DNA from 3 places in the Comamonas sp. C11 genome. Region 1 is predicted to be linked to each of the others. Evidence: riboswitches for the same ligand, from Rfam matches in the RefSeq annotation. Region 1 holds a riboswitch; each other region holds the start of a gene.
The links. A riboswitch is a leader RNA that binds a small molecule or an ion and turns the genes downstream of it on or off. The one in region 1 is predicted to bind glycine.

Region 1 (4,797 bases):
AAAAACGCGAGCAGATCCTCGCGCGAGACAGGGTAGGCCTCCACCGAGACAAAATGCAGAATGCGCGGGCGTCTGGGGTCGGCTTTCCATGCCGACCAGGTGACGAGGAAGTTCAGTCCGAAGCCAAAGCCGGTTTCCAGAATGCGCCACTGCGCTGTATCAGCCCAGGCGGCTGGCAGCTCGCAGCCACCGAGAAAAACCTGGCGGGCCTGGTCAAGGCCGCCCAGCTCGCTGTGATAGCGATCGCCAAATCGGGTGTTGTAGGGGGTGCCATCCGGCATCCATGTGATGGGTTCAGACATGGAAAGTGAAACTACATGGGTAACGCATGGCGCAGTCTAGGTCAGAGCAGCCAAGCAAGGGCCGCCCTGCGTAGCAAGAGAGGGGGAGTCTCGATCACTCCCAGCGCTGCTGGTACGAAAAAACCGGCAGGCGCCATTTGAAACGAATGGCGGCAAGACGGAAGGCCAGACCGCCGGCAAAACACACGATGGTGCTGATATTGGGGCTGACATCCAGATAGCGCAGGCCCAGGAACATCAGGCATACGGACAGCGACACGCTCGCATACAGCTCGCGGCGGAACACCACGGGGACCTGGTTGCAGAGCACATCGCGCAAGATGCCGCCGCTGATGCCGGTAATCATGCCGGCCATGATGATGACGATGGTGGGGTAGCCCAGCTCCAGCGCGGTATTGCAGCCAATCAGCGAAAAGGCGATCAGACCCATGGCGTCCAGCAGCAGAAACACCTGCTTGAGCCTGTGCATATGGCGTGCAATCACAGTGGTCAGCAGACCGAAGCTGATGACCAGATACACATATTCAGGGTGCTGGGTCCAGCCGATGGGGTAGTGGCCCAGCACCATGTCGCGGATGGTGCCGCCGCCCAGGGCAGTGACGAAGGCGATGACGACGACACCAAAGATATCCATATTTCGCCGCCCTGCGGCGAGTGCGCCGGACATGGCTTCGGCGGTAATGGCCACCAGATAGATGACCAGCATGACGGTGAAGTTGGAGGCCTGGAACGAGTCCAGCAAAGAGACGGAAGGAAGCATGAAGGCACTTGAAAATAGACCAGCCACTCACATCGGCGGGAGTGTCCGGCTTGCCTCTCCCGCTGTCCTTTTACCTGAGAGTTGCGCATGAGCACCTTCGCGGTGGACATGCTTGCCCCTTCGGTGAGCCCTGCAGACTTGTGGTTGCGGGCTGCTCTCCAGTTGGCGATATCCGGGTCCTGTCAGACCCACCTGCGGTACTTATTGCCTGAGCGATTATGGGAGTTTGCGCCTTCGGCGGGAACCCTCGAAAGGCTCCGCTCTCCCGCAGGATGGGCGCGATTCTAGCCAGTTTCAGCGACTTTATTCGGGTTAATACCTGTATTAATGTGGTTCTGCGGCTGCCGAGCTGGGGCGCGGAGGCCCAGTCTGAACCCGCCGTGGCTCGCGCAAGTCTGCGTTTTCGTCTGTCAAGCCGCCCGCCATGACAAGCGGTGCTCTCGAAGGCTCGCTCATTCTTCAGGCGTTGACAGACTGCTTGGGGAAGACACGAACCTGTCGTGGCACGCAGAAGCGGCCCTTTGAGCCGGTACGTGGCGGCCATGCGATTCGAACAGCCGGCTTGGAGCGTAAAACAGCTGTTAAGGACAGGCGGCGTGCAGCAACTGGTGTTGGCGATTGCCGCCGCTTCGGCATGGGTCTGTGAGTGACTCAGGTCAGCCTAAAGCCGACTTGATTGCAAGCCTGAGTGGGGGGGAGTTCAAAGCTCGGTGAGAGTTTGCACTATCAAGCTGAACGGGGCTGCTTCTGGCCGAACGCGGCCATAGCAGGCTGAGGTGGTCGGTTCAATGAGAGTGCCCATTTCGACCCGTTTCTCACGGTGGGTATCGATTGACGGGAATATTTACTCCATTGGACGCATCCAATGTGTAGATCCATCGATTGCGAAGGAGTGAATCATGGGCACAGAGCACAGCAAAATCCTCGAACGCGAGGAGGTTGCGCAGGGTACGATGGCATTTCATCTCGCCAAACCGGCGGGGTTTGATTTCCGTCCTGGACAGGCGTTTGAAATCCAGCTGCCGGGCGCGGTCCCAGGGGAGAGTAAAGAGGAGCGATGTCACGCATTCTCCATTGTCAGCGCGCCACACGAGAGTGAACTAGTGTTTGCTACGAGGATGAGGGACAGCGTTTACAAACGCGCTTTGGGAGCTCTGCCTGTAGGTGCTGAGTTGGATATCGATGGACCATTTGGTTCGCTTACCTTGCACAAAAACACCGCGCGAGCGGGTGTGCTCATCGCCGGTGGGATTGGCGTGACGCCGTTCATGAGCATGCTGCGAAACGCTGCAATGCAGCAGTCACAGCAGGATTTGCTTCTGCTGTATTCCAATCGTCGTCCAGAAGATTCGGCGTTTCTCTCTGAGCTTCAAGCTCTCGAAAAGAAGAATCCAAAATTCCGGCTCAAGGCCACCATGACGGATATGGCGCACTCTGCCGTGGATTGGAGTGGTGATACACAAACGATCGATAGAGAGTGGCTCCAGCAGGCCATTGAGGGCTTGGCTAATCCGATCTTTTATGTTGCTGGCCCACCTTCCATGGTTGCGTCAATGCAGCGGTTGCTGATATCAGCCGGTATTGATGAGGACGATGTGCGTAGTGAGGAGTTCTTTGGATATTGAATTGGCAGACTCCTCTCTGATCAAGGAGAAAGTCTGCCATGACGCATTTGGATGCAGCCGCTTGGCATCTGTCGCTAGGCTCTTACCAGTGCAGATAGAACATGGCCTTGGCCAGCAAGACAATGACCAGCACATGGCAGAACACGCTCAGATGCAATCGGTGCGAGCGTCGCCCATTGAGTTGCCCTTGGCGGCGCCACCACATGGCGCTGGCGAAGTGCGCAAGAACGCTAAGCGCCAGCGCAATCTTGAGCACCATCAGCATGCCTGTACTGCTGGCCAAGGGGTGCGCCAGTACCGAGCGGTGCTGCCAGGCCAAGCCTGCTCCCGCAGAATACAGCACTAGCAACACCCAGGGCATGACGGCGGTGGCGCGTGTCCCCAGCGCCTGCTCCACGGGGAGCATGTGCTGCTTCGGCACTCGGCTGTGCACGTTGGCGAGCAGCACGACTTCGAAGAACACTGTGCCTGCAAACGCCACGGCGGCCAGCAGGTGTAGTGTGATCAGCAGGCCATAGCTCATGTCTGGGCCTCCTTTCTTGTCAGTCGGATGGCAGGAATCAATGGCACTGCGCTGGCAGACGTTGGCGGTATCAGGTCCGCAAGAGTGAAGCCATCCAGATGCGCCATGAAGCTGTGCAGAGCTCCTTGCAACATGCCAGCGAGGCGGCAGTCGCCGGTCAGCGTGCACCGGTTGTCGTTGCCAAAGCATTCCACCAGCGTGAAGTCGGACTCTAGTCCACGTATCACTGTACCGATATGGATCTGCTTTGGTTCACGGGCGAGGCGCATGCCGCCTCCCTTTCCACGTATCGTCTCTATCCAACCCTGCAGGGCCAGTTGATGCGTGACTTTCATCAGATTTGGCTCGGAAATGCTATAAGCCTGCGCAACCTCGGAAATCGTGCACAGGCGCTCTGGCCGCTGGGCTACATGCATGAGCAGCCGCAGCGCATAGTCGGTCATCAGGGTTAGACGCATTGAGTGATCTCGTTCAAACAGATTTTCTGGACTTGCTGGCGACATGTCCTGAGGGCTGAGCCGCTGAGAGTCCAGCTGGTGGCAGGCGCGGCCGAATCAGCAAGGGTACAAATCGCCACAGGTACAAAGCAAAGGCCAGCACCCATGCAAGCGTCGAGGCATGCAGTGCGGCTTGGGGGAGCCCCGCAGGCAGAAGTGCCAGCAGGCGCAACAAAGCGGCGGCAAGCACCAGCGCATACATGACCACGATGCTCCCATCGGCGCGCAATGGTCGCCCCAGGTGGCCCAAAGCCGTACGTGTCACCATGCCGATTATCAGCACTGCAAAGCCGGCCACGCCGATCACATGGACTGGCCATGCCAAGCGCAGTACCCAGCTGCTCGCCTGGAGCGATGCCACCAGCAGGCCCGTGCCCAAGGCCGCATGACCCAGATACAGAATCCACAGCAACGGCACCTGACGCACAGCCCAGGGTTTCCAGGCCAACACCTGCCATAGGGTGATCAGCCCCGTGACAGCCAATGCGGCCACCATACCCGGCACCCATCCCAGCAACAGGCAGACAATGCCAAGCACGCCAGCCCAGAGTTGCCACTGCCCGCTGGCCGTGTGCATGGGAATCTGCAGATCCGTCACCGCCCGCATCGCGAAGAATGGAATAACGCGCCGCGCCACCAGTAGTGCAATCACAGCCATGCACAGCAGCCCTGTATAGAGGTAATGCATCAGCGTTGCGTAGTCGCTGCCTTGCCATACCGAGCGCAGAAAGAGTGCATCGGCCACGCCCAGACCCGACACCAGCAGCGGCAGGCCGTAATTGCGTCGGCTGCGTGCTGCATAGATCACCCAGCCCAGCACTACGGCAGCGGAGGCGAAAAACAGCAGTTCACACACTACGGCAAAAGCAAAAGCTGTATCACCCACCACCAGGAAACCCGCGCGCGCCAGCAGCCACAGTGCGCACAACCCGCCCAGCGCCCGGCCCTGAATAGGGTTGCTTCCAGTCCAGTTGCTAGCCGCCGTGAGCAGAAAGCCCACGGCAATCGTCGCCACAAAGGCCCACAGCATCTCGTGCGCATGCCACAGCACGCCGCCCAAACGCCCCGCAAGCCACTGTGGCGCGAACAC
Region 2 (4,797 bases), 2.6 Mb from region 1:
GCCTGCCAGAGCTGCTCGGCAATCAGGCCCGAGACCTTGACCCCCAGCAGCCTGATGCGCTTGCCAAGCGGTACGCGCTTGAGGCATTGGCCCGCGGCCAGGCGGATGGCTGCCGCCTCCTGTATCGGCAGGTTCAGGGTCTGGTCCCGCGTGGCGATCCTGAAATCGTCATAGCGCAGCTTGATGCCCACGGTGCGCCCCACATAGCCCTTGCGCTTCAGATCCTCTGCCAGACGCTCGCACAGGTCCGTGAAGATCGCGCCCAGCTCGGCTTTGTCGCGTACGGCATGCAGATCGCGCTCGAAGGTGGTTTCGCGACTCATGGAAACCGGCTCGCTCTCGGTCACCACGGCACGCTCGTCCCGCCCCCAGGCCGACTCGTGCAGCCAGTGGCCATAGCTTTTGCCAAACCAGTGCAGCAGCTGCGGCAGGCTTTGCGCGGCCAGATCGCCAATCGTTTCTATGCCCAGGCTCTTGAGCTTGGCATCGGCCTTGGGTCCTATGCCGTTGACCTTGCGGCAGGCCAGCGGCCAGATCTGGCTTTGCAGATCTTCGGGCTGGACGATGGAGATGCCGTTGGGCTTGTTGAACTCGCTGGCCATCTTGGCCAGCAGCTTGTTGGGAGCCACACCGACCGAGCAGGTCAGGCCCGTGGCATCGAAAATAGCTTTCTGGATCAGCCGGGCCAGCACGCGTCCGCCTTCGCGCTGGCCGCCGGGCACGTCGGTGAAGTCGATGTAGACCTCGTCCACGCCGCGGTTCTCCATCAGCGGAGCAATCGACACGATGATCTCTTTGAAGGCCCGGGAAAAGCGCCGGTACTCGCCAAAGTCCACGGGCAGAAGAATTGCCTGCGGGCACAGTCTGGCGGCCTTCATCATGCCCATGGCCGAGCCCACGCCGAACTGCCGTGCCGGATAGGTGGCCGTGGTGATCACGCCGCGCCCCGTGTAGTCGCGCAGCAGAGGAAAGTCCGCCACCGGGATCTCGGACAGCGGCCGCCCCGCATGCCGCGCCAGCAGCTCTTCGTCAAAGCTGCGCCGCCCGCCGCCGATCACCACCGGCAGCCCCTTGAGCTGCGGGTAGCGCAGCAGCTCCACGGAGGCGTAGAACGCATCCATGTCCAGATGCGCTATGCGCCTGGGTCTGGGCTCGGGGCTGGTGGGAAGATCGCTCACAGTGCCGATTTTGCCTGCGCTGGCAAGAGACGGCAGCCATGCGTCAAACAGGCACACAGGCACCAGGAAACAGCAAGCAGCGCCAGCCCCCGGCCCTGCTGCTATCCCCTCCCGAACAGAGAGGGGAAAGGCTCAAACCGCCTCAGGACGAAACCTTGCCCTGCTTGATGTCTTCGAGCTCGTCAAAGCGCATATCGGCATAGCTGACCCAGGTCTTGCGCTTGACCAGCCAGTAACCCAGCCAGAACAGCAGGAACAGCGGAATGCCCAGATAGGTCGAGACCACGCCGCCCCAATCGATGCGATCTTCCAGGAAGGCCTGATAGTTCTGGCCCAGCGTCACCACCAGGCACAGCACAAAGGCAAAGATGGGGCCGAAGGGGAAGGCGCCGGCCTTGTAGGGCAGCAGGCCCACATCGTGGCCATGCATGACATAGCCGCGACGGAAGCGGTAGTGACTGACGGCAATGCCGAGCCAGACGATGAACTCCGTCATGCCGGCCAGATTCAGCAGCCAGATATAAACGGCCTGCGGGCTGTAGAGCGAGGAAAACAGGCACAGGCTGGCGACCAGCGTGCTGCCGATCAAGGCCACCAGCGGCACGCCGTTCTGGGTCAGCCGGGAGAAGATGCGCGGCGCATTGCCCTCGGTTGCCATGTTGTAGAGCATGCGCGTGGCCGCATACATGCCCGAGTTGCCGGCGGACAGCACCGAGGTCAGGATCACCGCATTCATCACCGTAGCAGCCGACAGCAGGCCTGCGTGCTGGAACACCAGCGTGAACGGGCTCACGGCGATATCGGCGACATCAGTGCGCAGCAGTTGCGGATCGGTATAGGGAATCAGAAAGCCGATGACGACAATCGCCAGCACATAGAACAGCAGGATGCGCCAGAACACCTGGCGAATCGCACGCGGCACGTTCTCGCGCGGGTTCTCGGATTCGCCCGCCGCCACGCCCACCAGCTCCGTGCCCTGGAAGGAATAGGCCACGATCATGGCCACGCCCACAAAGGTCGCGAAATTGCCGACGAATGGCGCATCGCCCGTGGTCCAGTTCTCGAAGCCGGGCACATGGCCGTTGCTGATGATGCCGAACAGAATCAGCACGCCGGTAATCAGAAAGGCCACCACGGCCAGCACCTTGATCAGTGCGAACCAGTACTCGGCCTCGGCAAAGCCGCGCGCGGAAAACGCGTTCAGCCCCACCATCAGCAGCAGGAACAGGCCGCTCCAGAGGATGCCCGGCACATTGGGAAACCAGTAGGCCATGACCAGTTGCGAGGCCACCAGGTCCACCGCCACCACCACGGCCCAGCTGAACCAGAAGTTCCAGCCCAGCGCAAAGCCGAAGCCGCGATCCACATAGCGCGAGGCATAGGTAGAGAAAGAGCCGGCCACCGGCATGAAGGCAGCCAGCTCACCCAGGCTGGTCATGATGTAGTACACCATGATGCCGATGAGAAGATAGGTGAGCACGGCTCCGCCGGGGCCGATCTGGGCGATGGCCGAGCCGGAGGCCACAAACAGGCCCGTTCCGATGGCGCCGCCAATGGCGATCATGCTCAGGTGGCGCTGCTTGAGCACCCGGTGCAAGCGGGGCTGCTTATCGTCACCATCGCCAGTCGGCGCGAGCTGCTGGCTTGAGTTGGGTTGGGACATAAATGTCTTGTTGTAATGGTTTGCGCCCATCCGGACAAAACACCCAACCATCCCGCAGGCGCTGCGACAGGCAACGCAAAAAGGCGACCATGACGGTCGCGGGCAACAAGGACAAAGGAACGAAGCCATGACAGCAGAACGCCATGGCGGATAGGCCAGTCGCATCCTGAATCGGCAGCCACCCCAGTCGGGCGCTTCAATGGCAAAGCGGTGATATCGCCGGGCCCATTGACAGGCAAAGACGATATTTTGCCCAAATCCACCGCCGGCCATGGCCCGCCATGCCAATGCAGGGGCTGACTCTGGGGCTGCTCGGCGGCACTTGACAGCGTCTATCGCTATGAATTTAGAAGCACACTGCGCTTGAATAAATTCATTTTCATAGACAAATACTCAATATTTCCTTGAACGATAAACGCAAAGCGCTATCAAATAGCGTGGACTCCACATGATCAGCCATGACTGGGCCCTGGCGCAGAAGTCTAGTAAACCCGTATATCCAGGCGCCGCCGTTCTTCCTACATTTGCCCACAGGCTCTCAGCCCGGTGATGCCGAGAGAGACTGCAGCGCAAACTTGGCGCATGCAGCGCCGAAGGAGCAACCGCCCCGGAAACTCTCAGGCCAAAGGATCGGCATCGCTTTCACACACTCTGAAGAATGTCCGGACGTCATCGTCCGCCGGGCATACCGAAGGAGCAAGCGAGCAGCGCCGCAAGGCCATGCCTCGTGAATCTCTCAGGTCCAGAACAGAGGGGGCGTCCGCTGCGCATGTTGCGCACGGGCTCCACCCTTGACGTTTCTGGAATCTGAATCATGAAGACAATCGCCGTCATCGGCGGTGGCATCACGGGCGTGACCACCGCCTACGCTCTCGCTCGCCGCGGATTTTCCGTCACCCTGTTCGAGAAACAGCGCTACGCCGCCATGGAAACCTCGTTCGCCAATGGCGGCCAGCTCTCGGCCTCGAACGCCGAGGTCTGGACCCATTGGTCCACCATTGTCAAAGGCCTCAAGTGGATGCTCAAGAGCGATGCTCCGCTGCTGCTCAACCCCAAGCCCAGCTGGCACAAGATTTCCTGGTTCTGCCAGTTTCTCGCTGCCATCCCCCACTATGAGAAAAACACCGTGGAGACCGCCAGGCTGGCGATTGCGGCACGCGAGCACCTGTTCGAATGGGCGGCTCGCGAAGGCATTGACTTCGATCTGAAGCAAAAAGGCATCCTGCATATCTACCGTGACCGAGCAGGCTTTGAACATGCGGGCAAGGTTTCCCAGTTGCTGGCCAAAGGCGGGCTGGAGCGCCGCGCCGTGACACCGCAGGAGATGCGCTCCATCGAGCCGACCCTGTCCGGAACCTTCTATGGCGGCTACTTCACCGAGAGCGACTCCACAGGCGACATCCACAAGTTCACCAGCGGCCTTGCCGCTGCCTGTGAGCGACACGGCGTGCAATGCCGCTACGGTCAGGAAATCGTGTCGGTGAGCAGCAATGGCAAACAGGCCAGCGTGACCGTGCGCCAGGGTCCGGCAACCGAGACCTCGACTTTCGACGCCATGGTGGTCTGCGCAGGCACGGCCAGCCGCGCCCTGGCCGCTCAGCTCGGCGACAGCGTCAACATCTATCCGGTCAAGGGCTATTCCATCACGGTCAATCTGGCGGACGAAGCCAGCCGCGCCGCAGCCCCCGTGGTGAGTCTGCTGGACGACGAGACCAAGCTGGTCACCAGCCGCCTGGGTGACGATCGCTTCCGAGTTGCCGGTACGGCGGAGTTCAACGGCTACAACAAGGACATCCGCGCCGACCGCATCCGCCCTCTCATCGAATGGGTGCAGCAGTGCTTCCCGGGCGTCAGCACGCGCAGCGTGGTTCCCTGGGCGGGCCTGCGTCCCATGATGCCGGACATGCTGCCGCGCGTGGGCCCTGGCAACAAGCCCTGCGTGTTCTACAACACCGG
Region 3 (4,797 bases), 1.2 Mb from region 1:
CTCAATAAGGCGCCTGATCTTGTTTCGCAAACCAAGTCTCTCCACCTCCATCTCCGACTACGAGGACTCGCCCCAGTATTCCGGCGGGCGCTTTCGCAACACGTATCCACGTCCTGCCAACAGTCCCAAGCCCGATGCCGGGACGCTATGGAAGTTCTTATTCAACAAGCCGGCCGATTCCCAGCCAGGCAAGGCACTGCCCGTTTTGCCACTGAGCACGGCCGAGCTGAACCTCGCGCCCGAGCGCAGCCTCTATCGCCTGGGCCATTCGACCTTGCTGATGAAGCTGCGCGGCGGCTGGTGGCTGACGGACCCCGTGTTTTCCGAGCGAGCCTCCCCACTGCCGTTTGCCGGCCCCAAGCGCTTCCATGCCCCGCCGATTGCCCTGGACGAGTTGCCTGCCTTGCGCGGCGTGCTGCTCTCGCATGACCACTACGACCATCTGGACCGCGCCACCATCCGCGTGCTCGCGCCCAAGGTAGGCGTTTTTCTGTGCCCTTTGGGAGTGGGAGACAGACTGGCAGCCTGGGGCGTGCCGGCCGACAAGATCGTGCAGCACGACTGGTGGCAAGGCAGCGAGTTCGACGGCCTGCGTTTCACGGCCACGCCGGCCCAGCATTTCTCGGGACGCAGCCTGCGCGACGGCAACCGCACGCTATGGGCATCCTGGACCATAGAAGATCACCAGGCCGACAGGCCGCTGCGCGTCTTCTTCAGCGGCGATGGCGGCTACTTCGACGGTTTTGCCGAAATCGGCAGGCACTTCGGCCCCTTCGATGTCACATTGATGGAGACCGGCGCCTACGATGCCCACTGGCCCTATGTCCATATGCATCCGGCCCAGACCGTGCAGGCACACCGGGATCTCGGCGGCCAATGGCTGCTGCCCATACACAACGGCACTTTCAACCTGGCCATGCATGCCTGGTGGGACCCCTTCGAGCAGATTATGAGTCTGGGCAGGCAGCACGGCATAGAGATCGCCACGCCCATGATGGGCGAGCGCCTGGACCTGGGCGCTCCGCATGCGGGCTCGGCCTGGTGGCGCGCCTGCGCCGAGGCCGATATCAAGGAACTGGACCTGCGCCCTGCGCAACCCTGAAATGCTGCCGACATGGCCGACAATGCCCTCATGGACATTTCGCGCATTTCACACCTTGGCGCAGCCTGCGCCGCGTCACTGACCGCCTTGCTGCTCAGTGCCTGCTCCCACCTCTCCGATGGCAGTCGGACCAAGCTGCCTCCGGGCGCCGGCACCGCGAGCACGGTTTCCGAGCGGCCGGAGCCTGCGCCGGCTCCGCCATTGGACACGCAGCACAGGCGGTCACAGAGCATGGAATGGCCTGCATGGATCAAGGCAGATTGCACACCCGTCGCCCAGCTCGATCGGCAACCACAGCCACGCCGCCACACCACGCCGATCATCAGTGCCAGCTGGTTTCCTCAAGGACTGGAAACCATGGTGATCTTCCGCCTGGAGGTCACTGCTCAGGGCGAACTCGGCCGTGTGGCCTATCAGCCCGCCGATACCGATCCCCGCATCGTGAAGTCCATCATGCGCTCGCTCGAGCGCTGGAAATTCAAGCCCGGCATGCGCCAGGGCCAGGCCGTGACTGCCTGCTTCGAGCAGCCCTACCAACTGGTGTTTCCGCGCCAGGAGATCGAATCCCCAGAATCTCCGTCCTTGAATACCGAGACACGGTGAGTACACAGACCCAATCCGGACGAACTGTGCTCGAAAACCCCAAAATCCGCACGATTCGGTGGTGCAAGCCCCTTGCCCACCGCTAAAATCGCCAGCGTCAGGAGAGAGTGCCTGCAGCTGAAGCTGCACCGCACCGCCGAAGGCGCAGACCCCCACCCGGAGTCAAAACGCTCAGGCAAAAGGACTGACAAGCGCTGCAGGTGTGCAAACCTGCAGCGTCCCTTGCTGGAGAGAGATGCAGGCCGTCATTTCGTATGTGTGCCAGCATCCACCGAAGGAGCAAGCTGCCCGCGAAAACAAAGGCAGTGAATCTCTCAGGTAAAGCGGACAGCAGGGCAAGCCCGCCAAGCATGGCCCCGTCATGCATGGCCACTCATTTGGTTTTGACCACCGGAGCGCTTGCCTGTGACTGCTGCTGACACTTCTTCCGATCTGCGTTCCACACCGCTGTTTGCCCTGCACCAGAAACTGGGTGCCCGCATGGTGCCGTTTGCCGGCTACTCAATGCCCGTGCAATACCCTCAAGGCCTTATGGCCGAGCATCTGCACACGCGCAAGGCTGCCGGCCTGTTCGATGTCTCGCACATGGGCCAGTTGCTATTGCGCGGCCCCGATGCCGCCGCCGCGCTCGAATCACTGATGCCCGTCGATGTCATGGACCTGGGCCTGCACAAGCAGCGCTACGGCCTGCTGCTCGATGAACAAGGCGGAATTCTCGACGACCTGATGTTCGTCAACCGCGGCGATGATCTGTTCCTCATCGTCAACGGTGCCTGCAAAGAGGCGGATATCGCTCATATCCAGAACCGCATCGGTAGCTGCTGCGAGGTCGTCCCATTGCCCGATCGCGCCCTGCTGGCCCTGCAAGGCCCGCAAGCTGCCACAGCCCTCTCGCGCCTGATTCCTGGAGTGACGCAACTGGTCTTCATGACCGGCAACCACTTCGACTGGCAGGGCCATGCGCTCTACATCACGCGCAGCGGCTATACGGGCGAGGACGGTTTCGAAATCTCACTTCCCGGCGAAGCGGCAACAGCCTTTGCCGAAGCTGTGCTGGCCCAGCCCGAGGTGGCCCCTATCGGCCTGGGCGCGCGCAACTCGCTGCGCCTTGAAGCCGGGCTTTGCCTGTACGGCAACGACATAGACACCAGCACCACCCCGGTGGAAGCCTCGCTGAACTGGGCCATGCAGAAGGTGCGCCGCAGCGGCGGCGAGCGCGAGGGCGGCTTTCCCGGTGCGGCCATCGTGCTGGAGCAATTGCAGAACCCTCAGTCGCTGCGCCGCAAGCGCGTGGGCTTGATCGCGCTGGAGCGCATTCCCGTGCGCGAGCCCGCCGTGCTGGAAAACATGGACGGACAGCATATCGGCCACATCACCAGCGGCCTGCTCAGTCCCACGCTCAACCAGCCCGTGGCGCTGGCCTATGTCGAGCCCGACTACGCCGCCATCGATACGGAAATCTTCGCCGTGGTGCGCGGCAAGCCGGTGCCCATGAAGGTGGTCGCCACACCATTCGTTCCCACCCGCTATCACCGCGGCTAGTCTGCCTCCGCGCATGAGACGGGCCAGTTTGCCAAACAGCAGCCAGAACACCGCTAAAGTGCGCACTGGACCTTTCTCAAACAACACCCGATTCCCCTGAATCCCCCCCCATCTGGAGCTTTCCATGAGCATCAAGTATTCCAAAGAACACGAGTGGATCAACGCCGCCGACACCAATGCCGCCATCGTCGGCATCACCGTACACGCACAGGATGCGCTGGGCGATGTGGTGTTTGTGGATCTTCCCGGCGTGGGCTCCATCTTCCAGGCCGGCGACGTGGCTGGCGTGGTCGAGTCCGTCAAGGCCGCTGCCGATGTCTACATGCCCGTGACCGGCGAGATCGTCGAAGTCAACGAAGCCCTGCGCGATGACCCGTCGCTGGCCAACAGCGACCCGCTGGCCGCTGGCTGGTTCTTCAAGGTCAAGATGAGCAATGTGGGCGAGCTCGAAGCTCTGATGGAAGAGACCGCCTACAACGATTTCGCCAAGGACAACTAAGCATATCAACGGCCCTCGCATTGCGAAGGCCGTTTTTGCATGCAGCCATGAGCACCATTCTGTATTTCGACGATCCGGAAGTCGGTCTCGCCCGCGAGACCAGCCACCCTGCGTTTGCGCGCATTGCGACCCAGGACTTCTTCTACGACTGCGGTGACGACTTCAGCCCCTTCGGCAACGATGACGGCAGCGACACACTGGCCTCACTCGAAGAGTGGTACCAGGAGCAGACGGGTGGCCAGTCCGCCAAGACCCTGCGCTTTCTGCAACAGCAACTATGCGACTGGGATCTTCCCGTGCCCAGGGACATACTGGCTCATGACGATGCGGCCAAGGCCGAATGGCTGGCCAGCGACGACATGAACCAGAGCTATCTCCTCTCGGTCTGCCGCGCCCACGTGGCCACAGCCTTTGGTCAGCTCAAGATCACGGGCAGCATCGATGCCGATCTGCACAAGCAGGCCCTGCTTGCCCTGGCCTGCCAGCAATGGCTGAACACCGTTGCACGCAGCAAATATCCCGATTGGGAATATGCCGACCAGGAAAGCGAACGCCTGGCCCTGATGAACACCGCGCTGGAACAAGCCAGCGCTGCTTGAAGCACCGGCTGTATGCCTTCAGGCATACGGCTTTCACGCATGCCTGGCATGCAAACCGTCAGTCACAGTATTTGAGAATAGGTCCCTCCCATGCTGATGTCGCCTCCTGCCCCTGTCGCTTCGCTGGAAGCGCTGGAAAACAGCCACGAATTCATCCCCCGGCATATAGGCCCGGACGCCGAGGAGCAGCAAAAAATGCTGGCCGCCATCGGCAAGCCCACGCTGGACGCATTGATTCGCGATGTGATGCCCGACTCCATTGCTCGCGCCAGGCCCATGGATCTTCCGGCTCCGATTCCCGAAGCAGCGGCGCTGGCCGAACTCAAGGCCATCGCCGGCAAGAACCAGGTGCTGAAGAGCTTTATCGGCCAGGGCTACTACGGTACGCACACGCCGGGCGTCATCCTGCGCAACATCCTCGAAAACCCCGCCTGGTACACGGCTTACACACC

Region 2: another riboswitch for glycine. It lies ahead of NOX35_RS05605 (D-amino acid dehydrogenase); the one in region 1 lies ahead of NOX35_RS17475 (trimeric intracellular cation channel family protein).
Region 3: another riboswitch for glycine. It lies ahead of gcvT (glycine cleavage system aminomethyltransferase GcvT); the one in region 1 lies ahead of NOX35_RS17475 (trimeric intracellular cation channel family protein).

The regions. Positions count from the first base shown of each region.
Region 1 is NZ_CP101743.1:3,811,343-3,816,139, reverse strand. Features, by position in the region: gene mnmC (FAD-dependent 5-carboxymethylaminomethyl-2-thiouridine(34) oxidoreductase MnmC) at 1-281, opposite strand, end outside; gene NOX35_RS17475 (trimeric intracellular cation channel family protein) at 397-1,062, opposite strand; glycine riboswitch at 1,115-1,234, opposite strand; glycine riboswitch at 1,248-1,340, opposite strand; gene NOX35_RS17470 (ferredoxin--NADP reductase) at 1,962-2,687, shown strand; gene NOX35_RS17465 (CopD family copper resistance protein) at 2,770-3,210, opposite strand; gene NOX35_RS17460 (Rrf2 family transcriptional regulator) at 3,207-3,668, opposite strand; gene NOX35_RS17455 (NnrS family protein) at 3,682-4,797, opposite strand, start outside.
Region 2 is NZ_CP101743.1:1,225,622-1,230,418, reverse strand. Features, by position in the region: gene dinB (DNA polymerase IV) at 1-1,121, opposite strand, end outside; gene NOX35_RS05610 (amino acid permease) at 1,321-2,841, opposite strand; glycine riboswitch at 3,385-3,484, shown strand; gene NOX35_RS05605 (D-amino acid dehydrogenase) at 3,656-4,797, shown strand, end outside.
Region 3 is NZ_CP101743.1:2,659,024-2,663,820, reverse strand. Features, by position in the region: gene NOX35_RS12160 (MBL fold metallo-hydrolase) at 20-1,102, shown strand; gene NOX35_RS12155 (hypothetical protein) at 1,115-1,705, shown strand; glycine riboswitch at 1,794-1,902, shown strand; glycine riboswitch at 1,921-2,046, shown strand; gene gcvT (glycine cleavage system aminomethyltransferase GcvT) at 2,111-3,247, shown strand; gene gcvH (glycine cleavage system protein GcvH) at 3,372-3,746, shown strand; gene NOX35_RS12140 (MolR family transcriptional regulator) at 3,794-4,345, shown strand; gene gcvP (aminomethyl-transferring glycine dehydrogenase) at 4,436-4,797, shown strand, end outside.